Phenylobacterium montanum: one gene and its partner. The protein of the gene in region 1 interacts with the protein of each later gene in a pairwise test. Links are inferred from orthologs where the notes say so. Each region holds a gene or a part of one and is shown on either strand. Other genes may lie near its edges. The genes, in order: KCG34_RS17255 and ssb.

The links.
Region 2: the proteins of KCG34_RS17255 (region 1) and ssb interact in binary tests that used the Escherichia coli proteins (3 or more experiments, as listed by UniProt). The link is inferred for Phenylobacterium montanum from one-to-one orthologs.

What each region holds. Positions count from the first base shown.
Region 1 is NZ_CP073078.1:3,807,969-3,813,427, reverse strand. Bases 24-2,948 are described here. They hold KCG34_RS17255 (primosomal protein N'), read right to left. Parts: upstream 2,604-2,948; coding sequence 444-2,603; downstream 24-443. Other genes in these bases: KCG34_RS17250 (DUF484 family protein), read left to right, coding at 2,729-2,948; KCG34_RS17260 (F0F1 ATP synthase subunit delta), read right to left, coding at 24-213. Also shown: more of KCG34_RS17260, read right to left, coding at 1-23; more of KCG34_RS17250, read left to right, coding at 2,949-3,436; KCG34_RS17245 (tyrosine recombinase XerC), read left to right, coding at 3,421-4,350; lpdA (dihydrolipoyl dehydrogenase), read right to left, coding at 4,355-5,459.
Region 2 is NZ_CP073078.1:5,298,276-5,313,900, forward strand. What follows is about bases 5,734-8,623. They hold ssb (single-stranded DNA-binding protein), read left to right. Parts: upstream 5,734-6,874; coding sequence 6,875-7,372; downstream 7,373-8,623. Other genes in these bases: KCG34_RS24265 (hypothetical protein), read left to right, coding at 5,734-5,896; KCG34_RS24270 (GFA family protein), read left to right, coding at 5,898-6,323; KCG34_RS24275 (hypothetical protein), read left to right, coding at 6,384-6,776; KCG34_RS24285 (2-hydroxychromene-2-carboxylate isomerase), read left to right, coding at 7,406-8,050; KCG34_RS24290 (hypothetical protein), read left to right, coding at 8,059-8,574. Outside these bases: KCG34_RS24240 (flagellin), read left to right, coding at 1-90; KCG34_RS24245 (flagellar protein FlaG), read left to right, coding at 171-521; KCG34_RS24250 (flagellin), read left to right, coding at 718-1,548; pseH (UDP-4-amino-4,6-dideoxy-N-acetyl-beta-L-altrosamine N-acetyltransferase), read left to right, coding at 1,626-2,180; KCG34_RS24260 (beta strand repeat-containing protein), read left to right, coding at 2,252-5,188; more of KCG34_RS24265, read left to right, coding at 5,225-5,733; more of mhpA, read right to left, coding at 8,624-10,097; KCG34_RS24300 (fumarylacetoacetate hydrolase family protein), read right to left, coding at 10,101-10,940; KCG34_RS24305 (VOC family protein), read right to left, coding at 10,937-11,872; KCG34_RS24310 (TetR/AcrR family transcriptional regulator), read left to right, coding at 11,967-12,608; KCG34_RS24315 (GNAT family N-acetyltransferase), read right to left, coding at 12,605-13,252; KCG34_RS24320 (superoxide dismutase family protein), read right to left, coding at 13,256-13,798; gyrA (DNA gyrase subunit A), read left to right, coding at 14,088-15,625. UniProt on the Escherichia coli protein: Plays an important role in DNA replication, recombination and repair. Binds to ssDNA and to an array of partner proteins to recruit them to their sites of action during DNA metabolism. Acts as a sliding platform that migrates on DNA via reptation.

The DNA of each region.
Region 1 (5,459 bases):
GTCGGCGATGCCGGCCAAGCCCTTGCCCTTGGCTTCGGAATCGAAGGCCGGCGAGGCCAGCAGGGTCCGCAGGTCGGCGCTGTCGGCGATCATGGCCTTGAGGGACTTCAGGTCGGCGTCCACGTTCGCGATCTGACCATTGTCGCTCGCCAGATCGAACAGAGCCTGCGCATACCGCGCGCTCACATCCGTAACCTTGGAATCGTCCGCCAAGTTGAAACCCACCAATTATGTCGGTCGCGCCAGCCGCGAGAGGCCCCGCGACGGCTGGAAAGGCTTGATTGCGCTTAGGAAAGCACGTGGACGAAAGGGCGTACTCAGAGCCCCCAGCCCGAAGCCGCGCGCCTGATAGCACGCGTTCTTCGGCGCCGCAACCGACGGAATCCAGGCCTTTTGGCCAATAGAGCCCGCAGCTTAGGTCCCTGCCGTTACGGCATCCGGCTTTAGAGAAAGCTGTAGGGGTCCACGTCGATGGTCATGCGGATCGAGCCGGGAACCCGCACCCTGGCCCGCCACGCCGCCAGGAAGGCCGGCAGATCCACCTTGCGATCCGCGCGAATGAGGAACCGCTTGCGCCGGCGGCCCCGCACCAGGGCCAGGGGCGCGTCGGCCGGGCCGTAGATCTCGATCCCCTCGGCATTGGGCGCCACAGCCGCCAGGCCCTGGGCGAAGGCGTCCAGTGCGGCCGCATCTGGACCCGACAGGATGATCGCCGCGAGCCGACCATAGGGCGGCAGGCCGGAGAGCTGGCGCGCCTCCATTTCGGCGGCGACGAAGGCGTCGCGGTCCTGGGCCGCCAGGGCCTGCATCACCGCGTGCTCCGGCGCATAGGTCTGCAGCAGCACCCTGCCTGGCCGCTCATGCCGCCCGGCCCGCCCTCCGGCCTGGGCCAGCAGTTGGAAGGTGCGTTCGGCGGCGCGCAGGTCGCCCCCTTTGAGGCCCAGGTCGGCGTCGACCACGCCCACCAGGGTCAGGTTCGGGAAGTTGTGACCCTTGGCCGCAGCCTGGGTGGCCACCAGGATGTCGATCTCGCCCGCCTCCATGGCCACGATCATCGCCTTGGCCGCCTCCGGGTCCCACATGGTGTCGGAGGAGAAGACGGCGATGCGGGCCTCGGGGAACAACTCGCGCGCCTCCTCCTCGACCCGCTCCACCCCGGGACCGATCGAGGCCAGGCTGTCCTTGGCCCCGCAGTGGGGGCAGGCCTCGGGTTTCTTCATGGAAAAGCCGGTCAGGTGGCAGATCAGCCGGCCGGTGTAGCGATGCTCGACCAGCCAGGAATCGGTGTCCGGCGCGGTCAGCTTCTCGCCGCAGGCCCGGCAGAGCACCAGCGGCGCATAGCCCCGGCGATTGAGGAACAGCAGGCTCTGTTCGCCCTTGGCGTAGGTCTCGGCCAGGGCCTTGATCAGGGGCGGCGAAAGCCAGCGCTCGCGCTCGGGCGGGGTCTCGCGCAGATCGACCAGAGAGACCTCGGGCAGCTCCGCGATCCCATGCCGGTCGGTCAGCCGCAGCCAGCGATAGCGCCCGGCCTCGGCGTTCCAAAGGGTTTCCAGCGAGGGGGTGGCCGAGGCCAGCACCACCAGCGCGCCCTCGATCTTGGCCCGGACCACGGCCAGGTCGCGGGCCTGGTAGATGAAGCCTTCCTCCTGCTTGTAGGAGCCGTCGTGCTCTTCATCGACCACGATCATGCGCAGGCGGGCGAAGGGCAGGAACAGGGCCGAGCGGGCGCCGATGACGATGCGCGCCTCGCCCGAGACGACGCCTTCCCACGCTCGCCGCCGCTGGGCCGGGGTGATGCCCGAGTGCCACTCGGCCGGGGCGGCGCCGAAACGGTCGGTAAAGCGGGCGATCACCGCCTGAGTCAGGGCGATCTCGGGCAGCAAGACCAGGACCTGGGCCGCCGGGTCCTGGGCCAGCACCTGGGCGACCGCCTCCAGATAGACCTCGGTCTTGCCCGAGCCGGTGACCCCGTCCAGCAAGGCCGCCTGGAATCCACCAGCCTCGGCCAGGCCCGCAAGCACCTGCATCGCCGCCGCCTGACTGGGGTTGAGGGCCGGATGCTTGTGGTCCGGATCGGGCGTCGAGAAATGCGTTTCCGGCTCGACCAGCCGCGCTTCCAGGACGCCTTCGTCAACCAGCCCCTTGAGCACCGAGGCCGAGACCTGGGCCGCCTCGGCCAGGGCGGTGGCGCTCATGGGGCCGGTCGCGGCCTCGAGCACGCGCGCCCGCGCGGGCGTCGCGCGGGCCGGCGCGGCGCCGGTGGCGAACAACAGCCGCTGTGGCTTCGGCCGTGGCGCGCGGGCGCCGCGCAGGGCGATGGCCAGGGGCGCGCCTGGGGCGTCGACGCTGTAGCGCGCGGCCCATTGGATGAAGGCCAGGGTGTTCTTGGGTAGGGGCGGTTCGGCCAGCCGGTCCAACACCGGCTTCAGCGGCCGGTTGTGCCCGGCCCCCTCCTTCAGGCCCGTCACCACTCCGATCAGCCGCTGGGGGCCGAGGGGCGCCACGACGATGTCGCCGAGGCCCAGATCCATCCCTTCCGGCTCGGCGTAGTCGAACGCCTCGGGCAGCGGCAGGGGCAGAAGGATGCTTGCGACTCTCGGCATGGCGAGGGAGCTTAGAGCAGATTTGCGCCGCTCTTCGCGAGCGATTCGAGAACGGCGTGAATCGCTTCTTAACCATCCCGGGCGCCATACGGGACGGCGGGTTCGAGTTGGGGGTGAGAGGGGTCGTGAGCGAGCAGCCGAAGACGCCGACGGATGCGGCCAAGGCCAAGCTGGAAGAGGCCCTGGCGAAGGACTGGAAGGTGGTCTCGGCCTTCCTGCGCGAGCATCCGAACCTGATCCGCGGCGATGCCGATCTGCTGTCGGTGCTCGGCCTCTGGCTACGCGCGGACAACATCATCGAGTTCGGCCCCGCGGCCCTGGCGCGCCTCTCGGCAGACAAGTCTCGGGAAAAGGCGGCGCGCCGTCACCTGGAGGTGACCGCGCGGGCGAATTTCGCCGCCCAGGCCCAGACCCATGCAGCGGTGATCGACCTTCTGGAGGCGCGCAACCACGCCGACCTGGCCCGGCGCGTGGACGAGACCGCCCGCCTGCGCTTCGGCCTGGTGGCGGGGGTGGTCGGGCTGGAAGGTCCCGGCGGGGTGCCGGCCGGATGGAAGGCCTTGCGGGGCGGGGCTGTCGATGAGCTGCTGGGCCTGACCGGCCCGGCGCGCATGGGACCGGTGCTGGCGGCCAAGACCCTGTTCGGCGACCAGGCCGACCAGATCGCCAGCACCGCCATGGTGCGCCTGGCCCTCTGGAACCCGGCCCGTGAGGGCGTCCTGGTGTTCGGCTCTTCCGATCCGGTCGGCTTTCTGCCGCAGATGGGGACCGAGCTGGTCTCGTTCCTGGCCCGGGTGGTCGAACGCACGGCCGAGCGATGGCCGGTGCTGTAAAGACCGCGCGGGAGGCCCTGGCCGCCTGGCTGACCTATCTGGAACAGGAGCGCCGCGCTTCGCCGCGGACGGTCCGCGCCTATGGCGATTGTGTCGGCGCCTACATCGTCTTTCTCGAACAGCACCAGGGCGGCGCGCTGAGCCTTCCGGGCCTGGCGGAGGTGTCGGGCGGCGACCTTCGCGCCTACCTCGCCTTTCGGCGTGGCGGCGAGAAGGGGCTGGGGCCGAGGTCCGTATCGCAGGCCCTGTCGGCCATCCGCGCCTTCCATCGCTGGCTCGACCGGCGGCTGGACACGCCCAACGCCGCCGTGACCCTGGTGCGCGGCCCGCGCCTGCCCCAGGGCGTCCCGCGGCCGGTGAGCGAGGACCAGGCCAACGGCCTGATCGAGGAGGCGGGCTTCGACAGCGACCTGCCGGAATGGGAGATCGCCCGCGACGGGGCCCTGATCACCCTGCTCTGGGGCTGCGGCCTGCGCATCTCCGAGGCCCTGTCCCTGACCCTCGCCGATACGCCCCTGGGCGAGACGGTGCGCATCACCGGCAAGGGCGGCAAGACCCGGCTGGTTCCCGTGCTGCCGGTGGTGCGCGAGGCCATCGCCGGCTATGCCGCCGCCCAGCCCTTCGCGCTCGGCCCCAAGGACGTCCTCTTCCGGGCGCCCCGCGGCGGCCCCTACAGCCCCCGCCACGCCCAGGCCCTGATGCAGCGCCTGCGCGGCCGGCTCGGCCTGCCCGACAGCGCGACGCCGCACGCCCTCAGGCACAGCTTCGCCACCCACCTCCTCGGCGCCGGCGCGGACCTGAGGGCGATCCAGGAACTCCTCGGCCATGCCTCGCTGTCCACGACCCAGCGCTATGCCGACGTGGATGCGGCCGGACTATTGGCGGCCTATTCCAAGGCTCATCCGCACGCCTGAAGGATCAGGCCTGCATGGTCCAGCCTTCGACGCCCATGGCCGCCTGGCGCAGGGCCTCGGAACGGGTCGGGTGCGGGTGGCAGGTGCGGGCCACGTCTTCCGAGGCCGCGGCGAACTCCATGGCCACGCAGTATTCGCCGATCATCTCGCCGACCTGGGGGCCGATCATGTGCACGCCCAGCACCCGGTCGGTCTTGGCGTCGGCCAGCACCTTCACGAAGCCCTCGGCCTCGTGGTTGATCTTGGCGCGGGAATTGGCGGTGAAGGGGAACTTGCCGGCCTTGTAGGCGACGCCCGCGGCCTTCAGCTCCTCCTCGGTCTTGCCGACCCAGGCCACCTCGGGGTGCGTATAGACCACGCCCGGAATGACGTCGTAGTTCACGTGCCCGGCCTTGCCGGCCATGACCTCGATCGCCGCCACCGCCTCGTCCTCGGCCTTGTGCGCCAGCATCGGGCCGTGGGTGACGTCGCCGATGGCCCAGACGCCGGGCGCGGAGGTCTTGAAATGGTCGGTCTCGATGAAGCCGCGCTTGTCGGGGGTGATGCCGACGCTCTCCAGTCCCAGGCCTTGGGTGTAGGGCCGCCGGCCAATGGCCAAGAGCACGTAGTCGGCGGTCAGGGTCTCGGCTTCGCCGCCCTTGACCGGCTCGACCGACAGGCTGACGCCGGACTTGGAGGTCTTGGCCCCGGTGACCTTGGCGCCCAGCTTGAAGGTCATGCCCTGCTTGGTCAGCGAGCGCTGGAAAGTCTTGGCGGTCTCCTCGTCCATGCCCGGGCAGATGCGGTCGAGGAACTCCACCACCGTCACCTGGGCGCCCAGGCGGCGCCAGACCGAGCCCAGCTCCAGGCCGATGATGCCGGCGCCGATGACGACCAGGCTCTTGGGAACCTCCGGCAGCGACAGGGCGCCGGTGGAATCGACGATGCGCTTCTGGTCGACCTCGACCCCCGCCAGCGGCGAAGGCTCGGAGCCGGTGGCGATGAGGATGTTCTTGGCTTCCAGCGTCGTGGCCTGGCCGTCCCCGCCGGCCACCTCGACCTTGCCGGCGCCGGCGATCTTGCCCCAGCCCTTGATCCAATCGACCTTGTTCTTCTTGAACAGAAACTCG
Region 2 (15,625 bases), 1.5 Mb from region 1 along the record:
CAGGCCCTGCAGACCAAGCAGTCCCTGGGCATCCAAGCGCTGTCGATCGCGAACTCTTCGACGTCGTCGCTGCTGTCGCTCTTCCGTTAATCCACGCGAAGGAGGCGGGCGTTCGCGCCCGCCTCCATTAGCGGTGGGAGGCGCTGGTTAAGTCCCGGCGTAAGGGAGACATGGCCACCAACTCGATACAACCGATCACCAAGGCGCCCGATGTCGGGCAGACCGTATCCGCCCAGGCTTCCTCGGGCGGCGTTGTTGCGTCCAAGGCCAGCGCGAGCGTCAAGCCCGCCGCCAAGCCGGCCGACGCGAACGCCTCCGACAGCGCCTCGTCCAACAACCCGACCCACAGCGCAGACCTGCGCCTGGAGATCGAGGACGACAAGGCGGCGGGCTGCTTCGTCTACAAGATCATCAATCGCACGACCGGCGAGGTCGTCGAGCAGATCCCTCAGGAGCAGATCGTCAAGCTCCGGGAATCGGATGGCTACCTGGCGGGCGACCTGATCAAGGCCCAGGCCTAGAGCCGGGCGAACATCGGCGGGCGACAAGCCCCAACGCACTCTTCGACCGTCGCCGGGACCCCGGCCGGCGGGCGTTTGGCGTTGGACGTTAACGATCTGCTCACGATGTTAACCATACCCTTCGTCTGGAGAAAGCGATTCCCCGGCGGCGTCGGAAAGCTGGCGCGAGGCTCGGGATCGGCCGACGGAGGCAGTCATGACGCTGAGCGTCAACTCGAACAACGCCGCGCTCATTGCGCTGGAAAACCTGAATGCGACCCAGTCTCAGCTCGGTCAGACCCAGAGCGAGATCAGCACTGGCCTGAAGGTCGGGTCGGCCAAGGACAACGCCTCGGTCTGGGCCATCGCCCAGGGGCAGAGGGCCGATATCAGCGCGCTCGACTCCGTGCAGATGAGCCTCAACCGGGCCACCTCGATCGCCGACGTGGCCTCGACGGCCGGCGCCTCGGTGTCGGACCTTTTGTCGCAGCTCAAGGCCCAGGTCGTCGCGGCCATGGACCCGTCGAACAATCAGACCTCCCGCAACCTGATCAACGACGACTTCCGCTCGCTGCTGTCGCAGATCACCAACGTCGTCAACAACGCGTCCTTCGACGGCGCCAACGTCCTGAACGGGTCGCTGGGCGCCGCCGTCAACTTCCTGGCCAATACCGACGGCACCTCGTTCATCACCCTGGCCACCCAGAACCTTTCGCTGGGCGGCGGCATCATCTCGGTGACGGCGAACGCCACCATCAGCACGGTAACGGCGGCGACGGCGCTTTTGACCTTCGTCAACCAGTCGCTGACGGCGGTGGACAGCGCGCTCGGCCAGCTGGGCTCACAGTCCAGCGAGATCTCGGCGCACAACACCTTCGTCGGCAAGCTGCAGGACACCCTGACCACCGGGGTGGGCAACCTGGTGGACGCCAACATGGCGGCGGAGAGCGCCAAACTGCAGGCCCTTCAGGTCCAGCAGCAGCTCGGCGCCCAGGCGTTGTCGATCGCCAACCAGGCGCCGCAGGTGATCCTGTCGCTGTTCAAGTAGTTTTTCACGCGAGAACGCTCGCGGCTTCATGAATCAGCGATATCCTGCAGCCGGTTCTCATCGGATGGGGTGTTCGCATGATCGACCTGCGCAGTTTGGCCGACGAGGACTGCGCCCGGCTGTTCCGCTGGCGGCGGGAGCCCGAGGTCGACCGCTGGATGAGCGACCTGCCGGCCCAGACCGAGGCCGAGCACGCGCAATGGTTCGTCGAGATGCGCGCCGACCCGGACCAGCGCGGGTGGATCATCACCTATAACGGCGACCCGGCCGGCTATCTGACCCTGAGCGGTCTGACCAGCCGGCATCGCAGAGCCTCGTGGGGCTGGTATATCGGCGAGCCCTGGGCGCGGGGGCGCGGGGTGGGGCGGGCCGCCCAGGCCCTGGGCCTGGACCTGGCGTTCCACGAGTTCGGCCTGGAGAAGGTCTGCGCCGAGGTTTTGGCCGACAATGACACGGCGCTGAGGGCTCAGGCCGCGGCCGGTTTCCGGCGCGAGGGCTATCTGAGGCGGCACGTCTGCAAGGACGGCCAGTTCCGCGACGTGGTTCTGTTGGCGATCCTGGCGGACGAATGGGCGGCACGGCGCGACAATGTGCGCCGAGACCTTGCCATCTCCAATCTCATCGCCGCCTGAACTCGCGCTCCGGTGGCGCACCCCTTAAGGGGTGGTAAGGGTTTGGCTGGCTAAAGTGACGCCGCCGGAACGTGTCCGGTTCAGGTGGCGCCGTGATCTCCTTCGATCCCAGCATCCTGGTCAGCTATTACGACTCCAAGGCGGGAATTCTCGATTCCTCGACCTCGGGGTCGAGCGGGACCGGCTCGAGCTCGACGACGGCTGCGCCGCCTGCGCCGTGGAACGCCGCCAAGGCCTCGACCCAGCCCAGCGCCCTGGCCCAGCTGGCGCTGGCGGGGCAAAACGTCATCAACCCCAACACCGCGCTGACCAACGTGAAGGGGGCGAGCCAGCAGTACAACAGCCTGTTCACCCTCTATCAGGGGCTGAGCGCGCTCAGCGGCCTGACCTCGCAGATGCTGTCGTCGACCGCGACCGCCCAGAGCACCAAACAGGCGACGACCGCGTTCGAGACCGGACTCGGCCAGGTGATGAGCTACGTCAACGGCCTGAACCTGCCCAATATCCGCATCACCAACGGCTCGGTTTCCAACAGCGTATCCACCACCAACGCGCCGGCGACCGAGAACGACACCTACACCACCGGCGTGGTCTTCCAGGGTGCGATGAACGACGAGGTGCCGTCCTTCCAGGGCACGGTGCAGTTCAACATCAACATCACCGGGTTCCAGAACCAGGTGACGTCGATCCCGATCGACCTGTCCCAGATGGGCTCGACGCCGCGGACCATGCCCAACGTGGTCAGCTTCATAAACAGCCAGCTCGAGGCGGCGGGCGTGACCACCCGCTTCGCCACCAACATGGTCCAGCCCAAGCCCGAGACCATGAAGATCAACGGCAAGACCGTGACCTTGCCGGCCGGACCCGACCAGTGGTCGTTCAAGATCACCGGCGATTCCGTCGAGCATGTCAGCTTTTCGGCGCCCGCCACGGCCGCGGCGGTCTATGTGGCGCAGACCTCCGGCAATCCGACGGCGACCTCGACCAGCACGACGTCGTCCTCGTCGAGCAGCAGTTCGACCACCGACTCCCCGCCGATCCAGCAACTGGTCAAGCTGCAGGCCGACAATTCGACCACCAGCAGCGCGCCGCCGGCGGCCGTGTCCCTGCCGGGGCTGATCGGGGCGTCCTCGGACGAGGCGCTGGCCAGCACGCTGCAGGTCGCATCCGTCGGCGCCACAACCACCGGTCCCGACGGCTCGGTCTATGTGGTCGCCAACGTCACCGGCGCCATCGACGGGATGCAGCTGCAGGGGACGCAGAACGTCGCCCTGCTGAAGTACGATTCCGCCGGCCATCTGCTCTCGGCGGCCACCCTGGGCGCCACCGGCTCCGCCAGCGGCTATTCGCTCGCGGTCTCGGCCACCGGCCAGGTCGCGGTCGCCGGCTCGGTCAACGGCTCGCTCACGGTCGGCTCGTCCAGCAGCAGCAACAGCGCCAGTACGACGCAGAGCTTCGTCAGCCTGTTCGATTCCACCGGCGCCTTGCAGTGGACGCAGCAGACCAACGGGGTGGGGAACAACCAGGCCAACGCCGTCGCCTTCGGCTCCGACGGCTCGGTCTATGTGGCCGGCCAGACCCAGGGCGCCATGCCCGGCGGAACACCCTCCGGCGGCCAGGACGGCTATTTGCAGGGCTTTTCCTCCACCGGGACCAAGCTCTTCACCACCGAGTTCGGGTCCAGCGGCACGGATGCGGCGACGTCGATCGCAGTGGACGGCTCCACCGTCGTGGTCGGCGGGACCGAGAACGGCGACGGGGTGCTGCGCAGCTTCACCCTGAACAGCTCAGGGCCGCCGACGGCGGGCGCCGTGCGCGATCTGGGCTCGCTTGGCGGCGGGTCGATCGCCGGCGTCGCCATCAGCAACGGCCAGGTGATCGTGGCTGGCACCACCGGCAACGGCTCGCTGTCGGCCGGCAATGTCACGGCCAGCTATGGTGGCGGCAAGTCGGCCTTCGCCGCCCAGCTGGACGAGAGCCTGTCGCCGAACTCGAACGACGCCATCGCCTACTATGGCGGCGGCTCTGGGACTTCGACCACCGGAACGGCGCTCTCGGTGGTCAATGGCCAGGTCTATATCGCCGGGACCTCGACCGGCGGCTTGCCGGGCCTCGCCGGACCGACCGACACCGCCGGCTCCTCGACCGGGACCAACGAGGGCTATGTCGCCAATATCGACATCGCCACCGGCCAGGTGCAGTGGTCCCAGGCCCTGCAGGGGCAGGACGGCTACGACCATCCCGAATCCATCGCCGTCGATGCGACAGGCGCCAGCGTGCTGGACCGCCTGGGCCTGCCGGACGGAACCCTGCAGTACACCAGCTCGCAGAACCTGACCCAGGCCACCTCGGTCCGGGCCGGGGACCAGTTCCAGATCCGCACCTCGCCCAACGGCCCCCTGGCCACGGTGACCATCTCGGCCAACGAGACCCCGCAATCCCTGGCGCTGAAGATCCGCCAGGCGGCCGGCTTCCAGGCCAATGTCACGGTGGTTCCGACCGGCGGCAAGGAAGAGGTGAAGATCACGCCGGAGACCAAGCAGGGGGTGATCGAGTTTGTGCCCGGGCCTTCGGGCAAGGACGCTCTGGGTCCGCTGGGCATCAAGCCCGGCATCGTCATGAGCGGATCGGCCCTGCCGACCCAGACGCAGAAAGCCACCACCACCGGCGTCAACCCGTCGGCCAAGCCCAAGATTCCGACGGACTACTATGGGCTGGGCCTGGATCAGAATTTCGATTTCACCACCAAGGCCGGCATCAAGGCCGCTCAGGCGGCGATCAGCGCAGCCATGGCCAAGGTCCAGAACGCCTATTACAACCTCAAGAACGCCGGCCAGACCAAGCTGCCGACCTCCAACCCCTCGGGCAAGGTGCCGACCTACCTGACCAACCAGATCGCCAGCTATCAGAACGCCCTGAACCGCCTGACCGGCGGGAGCTCGAGCAGTTCGTCCAGTTCAAGCACCGGCTATTCCTCGGGCAGTGCGGCGTCGCAGCTCCTGGCGTGACTTGAACCTGCGCTCGGCTCGTCGTAGCCAAGCACCATGGATTCCGCACAGAATCGCAGGCTGTGGCTGACGCTTGGCGGGGGCGTCGCGGTCCTTGTGATCTCCCTCGCCCTGGCCTTCGTGATCCTGGGGCGCGAGCATGCGTCCAAGGCGCCGCCGCCGGCCTCCACCGGCGGCCTCGTTGTGCAGATGGGCCACCCGGACGACACCAAGCCGGACCCGAAGGCGCCACTGCGCTGCTTCGTCGGCGGCCTGTTCGTGGGCATGTCGACCCTGGCCGACTGCGCCAAGCGCAACGGCGTGGCCACCGACGCCCTGGACGTGGGCGTGGACTCCTCCGGCGCCCTGGCTGCGGCCAGCCAGGCCGGAACCAACCTGACGCCGCTGCCGCCGAGCGGCGCACCGGCGGAGCAGTCGCAGGCGGCGGCCGACGCGGCCAATTTCGCGACCCTCAAGACCGCGTCCGGGGACTGCCTGCGCTACGCCAGCGGCGAATGGCGGCGGGTGGGCGATGCGCTCAGCCTGGGCGCCTGCGTCCAGACCCTGTTCGCCGGCCACTGCGAAAAGCTGGGTGGGGCGAGCTATGGCCGCTGGATGGGCCAGACCCTGAGGCTGTCGCCGCACCACGTCGAAATCTCCAGCGACAACAAAACCTTCCGCCCCCTGGCGGACCAGTCTGACACCACCTGCGCCATCGGCGAGTTCTGAGATGCGCGGGCGCCTGACGGGCGGCTGTCACTGTGGCGGCGTTCGTTTCGCCTATGCGGGCGAACTCGGCGGGGCGCAGGGCGCCGTGACCCTGTGTTGGTGCGCCGACTGTCGTCGGGCGCAAGGCTTCGCCGCGGCGGTGGCGCCGGCCGAGGCGACGGGTTTCGAGGTGACGCAAGGCGCGGACCTGATCTGCGAATACGAGTCCTCGCCGGGCAAGCGCCGCGCCTTCTGCCGCGCCTGCGGCTCGCCGCTCTATTCCCGAAGAGACGACCGGCCCGAGGGCTTGAGGCTGCGCCTGGGGGCGCTGGACCAGACGCCGGAGAGCCTGGCGATCGAAGCGCAGATCCATACTGCCGCCCGCCCGGCCTGGGCCGCGGAAGCCTGCGAAGCGCCGGCCTACCCAGGGACCGAACCTGGCCGATAAACTGTGCAAGCCTGGCTGCAGCCTATTGCGCACGGCCGGCGCCGGTGTAGCGTCCGGATCATGACTCGCACCGTTCTTCTTGCCGCCGTGGTCGCCGCAGGGCTCGCGCTCTCGGCCTGCGAGAAGCAGATCGAGGCCCCGATGGACCGGGGCCTGTGCACCCAGCTGGTGTTCAAGAACGGCAAGGCGCAGTTCAACACCGTCTCCAAGAACGAGCCGACGCTTGAAGCCTGCGCCGCCTCGCTGGAGGGCATGCGGCTGCGCTTCCTGCGCTTAGGCGGCAGCATGGAGACCATATCCGGCGCCTATCAGGGCCAGTTTCTGTTCCTGCAACCGGAGGGGGTGTTCACCTCGCAGAGCTTCACCGGCGCGCGGTTCCTGCTCCTAGTGCGCACGGGCGATGGGCGGCTGGCCAAGCTGGGCGCCGGGCCGATGGGGAACACCGCGCCGTAAGGCGTCGAACGAAACGAGAACATTTTCATTGATCGTGCGGCCGCATTTGGATAGGGTCGCCTGATCACGGGCTCTACGGACACCAAGGTGAGGATTACATGGCGGGCAGCGTCAACAAGGTCATTCTGGTCGGCAATCTGGGTAAGGATCCCGAAATCCGCAGCCTCGGCTCAGGCGACCGCGTCGCCAACCTGACCCTGGCCACGTCGGAAACCTGGCGCGATCGCCAGAGCGGCGAGCGCAAGGAAAAGACCGAGTGGCACCGGGTGGTGATCTTCAACGAGAACCTGGTGAAGGTGGCCGAGAGCTATCTGAAGAAGGGCTCCAAGGTCTATGTCGAGGGCTCGCTGCAGACCCGTAAGTGGACCGACCAGTCGGGCCAGGAGAAGTATTCCACCGAGGTGGTGCTGCAGAAATTCCGCGGCGAGCTGACCATGCTGGACGGCAAGGGCGGCGGCTCTGAGGACCGCGACGAGGGCGGCTATGGCGGCGGCTACAGCCAGGGCGGCGGTGGCTTCCAGCCGGCCCAGCGCGCCCAGCCGTCCGGCCCGCGCGAGAGCTTCTCGGCTGATTTGGATGATGAGATCCCGTTCTAGGGATCATCAAAGGGGCGGGCAGGGGGACCGGGCATGACCGCTGTCGTCGATCTGTTCTGGTCCTTCCGCAGCCCCTATTCGTACCTCGCGGCGCCGGGCGCGCTGCAGCTGGGGGCGGACTACGACGTCAAGGTCCGTTTTCGGCCGGTGCTGCCGCTGGCGGTGCGCCAGCCCTCGTTCTTCGATCCCGAGAACCTGAAGCGCGCCCGCTACATCATGATCGACTGGGGGCGGCGGGCCGAGATGCTGGGCATGCCCCACGCCTGGCCCCAGCCGGACCCGATCGCGCTGGAACCGGGCACGGTGAAGGCGGCCGAGCACCAGCCCTACATCTATCGCCTGACCTATCTGGGCGCCGAGGCCGAGCGGCGCGGTCATGGCGTGGCCTTCGCCAAGGAGGTCTCGGCCCTGACCTTCGGCGGCGTGGTGGACTGGCACCTGGGCGACCACCTGGCCCGGGCGGCGGAGCGAGCCGGCCTGAACCTGGCGGAGATGGACGCCGCCATCGCCGATGAGGCGACCTATCGCGCCATCATCGAAGAAAACCAAGTGTCCCTGACCGCCTCCGGCCACTGGGGCGTGCCGACCTTCGTCCTCGACGGCGAACCCTTCTTCGGCCAGGACCGCCTCGACACCCTGCGCTGGCGGCTGGATCAGCGGGGACTGCGGCGGGAGTAGGAGACGTGTTGGCGAGTTGGTCCGACAAATATGCTTACCTGATTGGTCGGCGAATTGAGGCTGTGATCTGGATGCCTATGACATCAGACACACCTCAACTCGTGACCGAATTCAAACTCGCTTCGTTCAGCTTCACTGGCGCCGCATTTGTGGCTTTTGCGGAAGACCACAAGCTATTTCTGACTTGGCGACAATCCGGTCAAAACATGGTGCTCAGCGAAGGACTCGACCAAGTTTGGGTCGAATATTCCCTTGACCGGGTTCGCGCAGACACAGGCGAGCTCTGGGGTGGCCTTGAAGATGGGACACTAAAGTCTGCAGAATTCTTTACAGCGCCCTCAATCGAGAGCGGTGAGGTCGTCGGCATTCGTCACGTCGTGGAATCGGGTGGTCATCCGCTTCATTTTTGGATTGGCACCGGTGGTTCTGACTTCATCGGCGACATGGATGATTTATGGGTTGGCGTGGGCATCGAGCCTCCCAACTTCACCGAACTCACCTCAGTGGGGCGTGTTGGCGATTGAGCCTTTCATGGGCTGGGGTCTGCTGCCGGTTATGAGCCGATCAGTGCCGCCCAGCCCGCGGCTAACCCAGCTGCCGATCCCGCGCCAAAGACGTAGCGGTCGGGGCGAATGAGTACCGCTTCCATTTCTCGCTTCGCCAGCCAGGCTCTGATCGCTTCGGCGTAGGGCTGTAAGGCCGGATTGCTCAGCCTCCAGGCCGCGAGGCCGTCGGTGAGAATTGGATCGACCGCGTCGATCGAGATCAGCCACGCCCCATCGCCAAGCACATCATCCAGCTTTGCCTGCCCCCCTGCACCCTCCGCCCACGGCTGCGGGAAATATTCCCCAGCACCAGGTGTTCCTTCTACGATGCAGCCGGCGCTGAGCGGTGGAAAGGCCATGGGGCCGGGTGGCGCGTCGCCGGCGGCGCGCTGGGCCAGCATGGCGGCGTCGCGGGCGGCGGCGGCGGCCGGGTCGGTGATGCAGACGGTGCGGCCCATCATCAGGGCGAGGTCGATGATCGCGCGGACGTGCGGCTCGCGCTCGGCCTGATAGGTGTCCAAGAGCGCTTCGGGGGCGCGGCCGCGCAACACTTCCGCCAGCTTCCAGGCGAGGTTGGCGGCGTCGCGCACGCCCGAGCACAGGCCCTGGCCGGCGAAGGGCGGCATCTGGTGGGCGGCGTCGCCGGCCAGCAGCACGCGGCCCTTGCGCCACTCGCGGGCGACCAGGGCGTGGAAGCGATAGACCGCCTTGCGCTCCAGGCTGACGGCGCCTTCGACGTTCCAGGGCTTCAGCAGCGCGGCGATGAAGCCGTCGTCCAGCACGTCTTCGGCGGTCTCGCCCGGCTTCAGCATGAACTCCCAGCGATGCCGACCCGAGCCCATCTGCACGCAGGTGGTCGGCCGGGCGGGATCGCAGATCTGCAGGTTGAGGGCGGGCAGGCGCGAGGGGGCGTGGACGATGGTGTCGATCACCAGCCAGGGCTCGTCGAAGGCGAGGTCGTCCAGGTCGATGCCCGAAAGCTCGCGCACCGTGCTGCGGGCGCCGTCGCAGCCGACGACATAGGCGGCGCGGAGGACTTGCGGCCCTTCGGGCGTCTCGAAACTGGCCTGCACGCCCTGTTCGTCCTGGTCGAGGCAGGTGAGGGTCCATTCGGTCCGCAGCCGGGCCGTGGGGAAGTCCGCCAGGCGCTCGCGCAGGGTGGCCTCCAGCGAGGGCTGGTGGATCATGTTCGCCGCCGGCCAGCCGGAGGGCGAGCCGCCTTCGCCGGTGTTGAAGCGCAGCAGAACCTCACCGCCCGCGGTCAGGAAGTCGTAGCGCGCGGCGGGCTTCGAGCTGGCCATGATGGCGTCGGCCACGCCCAGGGACTGGAACACCCGCACGATCTCATGGTCGATGTGCGCGGCGCGGGGCAGGGGATAGATGTCCGCCGCTCGGTCGGCGGCCAGGACGCTGAGGCCCTGTTTCGCCAGCAGCAGGGCCAAGGTCACGCCCACCGGCCCGGCGCCGACGATCAGCACGTCGCAGTCGAGATTGTCGGTCAAGCTTCAGCCCTCCGCTTCGCAGCGGTTTTCGATATGGCCCAGGCCCTCGATCTCGCAGCAGACCATGTCGCCGGCTTTCAGGAACTGGCGCGGGTCCATGGCCGCGCCGACCCCGCCGGGGGTGCCGGTGAAGATCACATCGCCCGGCTCCAGGGTCATGGCTTGGGACAGGTGCGCGATCTGGTCGAAGACGTCGAACACCAGGTGGCGGGTGTTGGAGGTCTGCCGCGCCTCGCCGTTGACGCTGCAGCGGATCGCCAGCGCGTGAGGATCGGGGATCTCGTCGGCGGTGGTGATCCAGGGGCCGAATGGGGCGTGGGTGTCGAACGACTTGCCCAGACTCCATTGCGGGGTGCGGTGCTGCCACATGCGCTCGGTGACGTCGTCGCCGACGCACCAGCCGAAGATGTGCGCCGGCGCCTGCTCCCGGGTGATGTGCCGGCCGCGGCGGCCGATCACCGCCACCAGCTCGACCTCGTAGTCGACGAACGGCGAGGCCCTGGGGATCTGGATCGGGTCGAAGGGGCCGTTGACCGAGGTCTGGGCCTTGGTGAACCAGACCTGGTGCTGCGGCCGCTCCATTTTGCTCTCTTCGATGTGGTCGGCGTAGTTGAGGCCGATGGCGAAGATCTTGCCGGGACGCAGGACCGGCGCACGGAGCCGGACGCTGGAGAGGGGAACGCCGCCGCCGGCCGCGGCGATCTCTTCGACCTCCGGCCGCAGCCGGTCCCAGTCGACGATCAGCGGCAGGAGGTCGCCCTCACGCCCGAGATCGACGATCGTCTCACCCAGCACCACGCCGCACCGGGGGCCGGAGCCGCGGTCATAGGTTGCGAGCTTCATTGCGCGGCTCCGCTCATCATCGGGTGCAGGGGTCCCCAGTGGACGCCCAGCAAGGTCTGCATGTCGGCGATGTTCGACCCGTCCGCGGCGGTGAACAGGTCGCCGTCGGTCCAGTGCTCCAGCTCGTGGCCCCAGGGGTCTTTCCAATAGTCGAACACCTGGCTGCCCAGGATATGGCGGCCGACGCCCCAGGCGGGCGTTCGGCCGGCCAGCTTCAGGTGGTCGTGGCCGCGCATCAGGTCGTCCTGGTCGGCGACCTCGAAGGCGGCGTGATTGAAGGCCGGGGCGCGCGGCGACTGCAGCAGGAACAGGGTGTGGTGGTCGGTGGGCGTCTCGCCGCGGTCGCAGCGTAGGAAGGCGCCGATAGCCATGCCTGGGGCGGGCTGGATCTCGTCACTGGTGATGAAGCCGAAGCGGGACTTGTACCAGGCTTCGGAGGTGCGGAAATCGCGGACCTCGAGCACGCAGTGGCCGAGCCGCACCACGGTCGACGGGCCGCGCGGCAGGCGCAGAGGCGCGCGCTGGCGGGGGTGGGCGGCGGCCGAATTGTGCGGCTGGGGCGGCGCCAGCGGGAGTGGGGCGGCCTGGGCCTGGCCCGCCACCACCTCGACCATGCGGCCGTCCGGGTCGCGCAACCGCACCACCTTGCCGCCGCCCGGGGCGTCCAGGTCCTCCATCGCGACGCCCTCGGCCTGGGCCAGGCGCTCCAGGTCGGTCAGGCTGTCGGCGCGCAAACCCAGGGCGGCGAAGCCAGGCTCGCCTTCGGCCGTGGCGTGGAGGAAGGGCTGGGGACCGGCGCCGCGGGCGTAGAGCACGCCATCGGTCGCCCGCTCGGCCTTGAGGCCGAACTCACCGAGAAAGGCCGCCATCTGCTCCAGATCGGGCGCCGTGAAGCGCACGTGGGCGATGTCGGCGATCTTGATCAGGCTCACTCGCGCCTCCCTGGTCTATAAGTTGACTATTTGGTCAAGTTTGTGCGAACCTGTATCTGAAGTCAAGCCCCAACGCCGCCCGATGAGTTCGCCCGTGACCGACAGAGCGCCCAGCCGCCAGGAACCGCGCCGCCTGAAGACCCGCGCCGCCCTGATGGCCGCGGGCGCCGAGCTGATGGCCCAGCGCCCGATCGACGCCATTCCGGTCAACGACATCGTCGACGCCGCTGGTGTGGCGAAGGGCAGTTTTTTCAATCACTTCGCCGACAAGGACGACTTCGCCGCGGCGGTGGCGGGCGAGATCCGTGCAGCGATGGAGGCCCAGGTCACGGCGGCCAACCGGGGCGTCGAGGACCCGGGCCTGAGGGTCGCACGCGGCCTCGCCAGCTTCGTCGCTTTCGCCCTGGCCGATCCAAGGGCGGCGCGGATCATGCTGCGCAGCCATGACCGGGCGCTGGGGGCTGGCCACCCCCTGAACGCCGGCGTGCGCGCAGACCTGGAGTTGGGCCAGAGGCGGGGCCGCTTCCGCGCCGCAGGCGTCGAGGCTGGGGTGCTCTATGTCGTTGGGGTCGGCCAGGGCCTGCTGGCGGCAGTGATGGCCGGGCCTATGACGCCGCCCGCCGCGCGCGCCCTCAGCGCCGAGGTGCTGGCTCTGCTGCTCGCGGGATTGGGAATGCCGGCGGGTGAGGCTGACGTGGTCGCGGGCGAGGCGGCCCAGCTGATCGGGGAGGCCTAAAAAGTCTCCAACGCACGCACTTGCCGGCCATCGGCGTCGAAGTTGCCGGGCTGGAGCCAGGCCGCCATACGGCCGCCGGCCTTGGCCCACTCCCTCTCCAGCATGGCGTAGATCGCCGTGTCCCAGGGCGCGCCTTCGACCCAGAGGTTTTCGCGCAGGGTTCCCTCATAGGTGAAGCCGAACCGTTCGGCGGCGCGGCGCGAGGCCAGGTTGTCCGGCGAGCAGCGCCATTCCAGGCGGCGGTAGCCGCAGGTCTCGAACACATGGCGCATGAGGAGAAAGACCGCCTCGGTGCCCGCCGTGCGGCGGGTGATCGCCTGGCCGAAGACGAGGCCGATCTCTGTGCGGCCGGCCTCGGGATCGGTGCGCAGGAGGAACAGCAGGCCGGCGGGCGAGGGGGCCGCGCCGGTCTTGTCCAGAATGGTGAAGAGGGCCATGGCCGGGCTTTCGGCCCTGAGCGCGAGCCAGTCGGCGAAGGCCGCGCGGTCCTGGAACGGACCCGAGGGAATGGCGTCCCACAAGGATGCGTGGGCGCCGACCGCGCTCCACAGGCCTTCGCCATGGCGCCCCACGTCGCAACGTTCCAGGTCGACCGTGCGGCCGGGCAGCCGCTCGGTCCCCAGGGCCGGCCAGCCTTCCCCCACCGCCTATTGCCGGATCACGGCGCAGGCGACGCGCGGGCCGGCTCCGCCGATGGGCTGGGTGGTCTGGTCGTCGGCGCTCGAGTGGATCATCAGGGCCGAGCCGGTGGGGCCCAGGAGCATGGTGCGCCCCTCGGCGCCCTTCAGCGTCACGCGGGTGGAGAAGGCCTCGGCCTTGGCCGCGCCGTCCGGCTGCACGAACAGGTTGGGCAGGTCGCCGTCGTCCGGGCCGCCGGCGGCCAGGAGGCCGTGCGGCATCTTCATGCCCGACATCTGCAGGTGGCCGCCGGCGTTCATGAACTTGGCGTCCGAGCAGTCGCCCTTCTCGTGCAGGTGCATGCCGTGCCAGCCGGGCGTCAGGCCCTTGACCTCGACCCGGATCAGGACGCCGGTCGGGGCCTCGGTCAGCACCGCCGTGCCGACGTTGGCGCCGTCCGGGGTCTTGATGGTGGCGGTGAAGCTGCCCGCAGGCTGGGCGGCGGCCGCGCCGCAGACCGCGGCGGCGAGGAGGGCTGGGAGGGCGAGCCGGGATGGGCGAAGGCGGGCCATGCGGTATCTCCTGCTTGGGGCGGGCCAAGGTGCGCGATCAAGCGGCGTTTGCAAGTCCCGGGCGGCGCCGCGACGCCTGACGCGCGAAATAGGAACGCGCAAATCGCCCAATCGGCCTAAGCCTTTTGCGCCGTCACACCGGGGATGCTAACAGAACGCCATGACCTTTCCGCTCGATTCCCGCGGCTGATTTCCCTTGAGCGATACTCCCACTGACGGCGCTCATCGCGGCGGCATTGCCCCGATCGCGATCGAGGACGAACTCAAGCGCTCCTATCTCGACTACGCCATGAGCGTGATCGTCAGCCGCGCCCTGCCGGACGCGCGCGATGGTCTCAAGCCTGTGCACCGCCGCATCCTGTTCTCGATGAGCGAACAGGGGCATACCCCCGACCGCGGCTATGTGAAGTCGGCCCGCATCGTCGGCGACGTGATGGGTAAGTATCACCCGCACGGGGACCTGGCGATCTATGACAGCCTGGTGCGGATGGCGCAGCCGTTCTCCATGGGGCTGATGCTGATCGACGGCCAGGGCAATTTCGGCTCGATCGACAACGACCCGCCGGCGGCGATGCGCTACACCGAATCGCGCCTGGCCAAGCCGGCCATGTCGATCCTGGCCGACCTGGACAAGGGTACGGTCGACTTCAAGGACAACTACGACGGCTCGGAGAGCGAGCCGGTGGTGTTGCCCTCGCGCATTCCCAATCTCCTGGTCAACGGCGCCGGCGGCATCGCGGTCGGCATGGCCACCAACATCCCGCCGCACAATCTGGGCGAGGTGATCGACGCCTGCCTGGCCAGGATCGACAACCCCGAGATCGGCCTGGACGAGCTTCTGGACATCGTGCCGGGGCCGGACTTCCCGACCGGGGGCGAGATCATCGGCCGCTCGGGCGCGCGCCAGGCGCTGATGACCGGGCGCGGCTCGGTGATCATGCGCGGCTCGGCGACCATCGAGGAGATCCGCAAGGACCGCTGGGCGATCGTCATCTCCTCGATCCCCTACCAGGTGAACAAGGCCGCCATGGTCGAGCGGATCGCCGAGCTGGTGCGCGAAAAGCGCATCGAGGGCGTCGGCGACCTGCGCGACGAGAGCGACCGCCAGGGAATACGGGTGGTGGTGGAGCTGAAGCGCGACGCCTCGGCCGACGTGGTCCTGAACCAGCTCTATCGTTTCACTCCGCTGCAGTCCTCGTTCGGGGTGAACATGCTGGCCCTGAACAAGGGACGGCCGGAGCAGATGGGGCTGAAGCCCCTGATCGAAAGCTTCGTCGAGTTCCGCGAAGAGGTGGTGGTCCGGCGGACCAAGTTCGAGCTGACCAAGGCCCGCGACCGCGGCCACGTCCTGGTCGGCCTCGCCATCGCGGTGGTGAACATCGACGAGGTGATCCACATCATCCGCTCGTCGAAGGACCCGGCCGAGGCGCGCGAACGCCTCACCGACCGCGACTGGCCGGCGGGCGACATGATCGCCCTGATCGACCTGATCGCCGACCCGCGCACGGTGGTGGTCGAGGGCTCGCGCGTGCGGCTGACCGACGAGCAGGCCCGCGCCATCCTGGCCCTGACCCTGTCGCGCCTGACCGGCCTGGGCCGCGACGAGATCATGGGCGAAGCGCGCGAACTGGCCGCCGCGATCCGCGGCTATCTCGACATCCTGTCCTCGCGCGAGCGGATCATGGCCATCGTGCGCGAGGAACTGGTCGAGGTGCGCGCCGCCTTCGCCATCCCGCGCCGCAGCCAGATCGTCGACGGCGACGCCGACGTCGAGGACGAGGACCTGATCGCACGCGAGGACATGGTGATCACCGTGACCCACGGCGG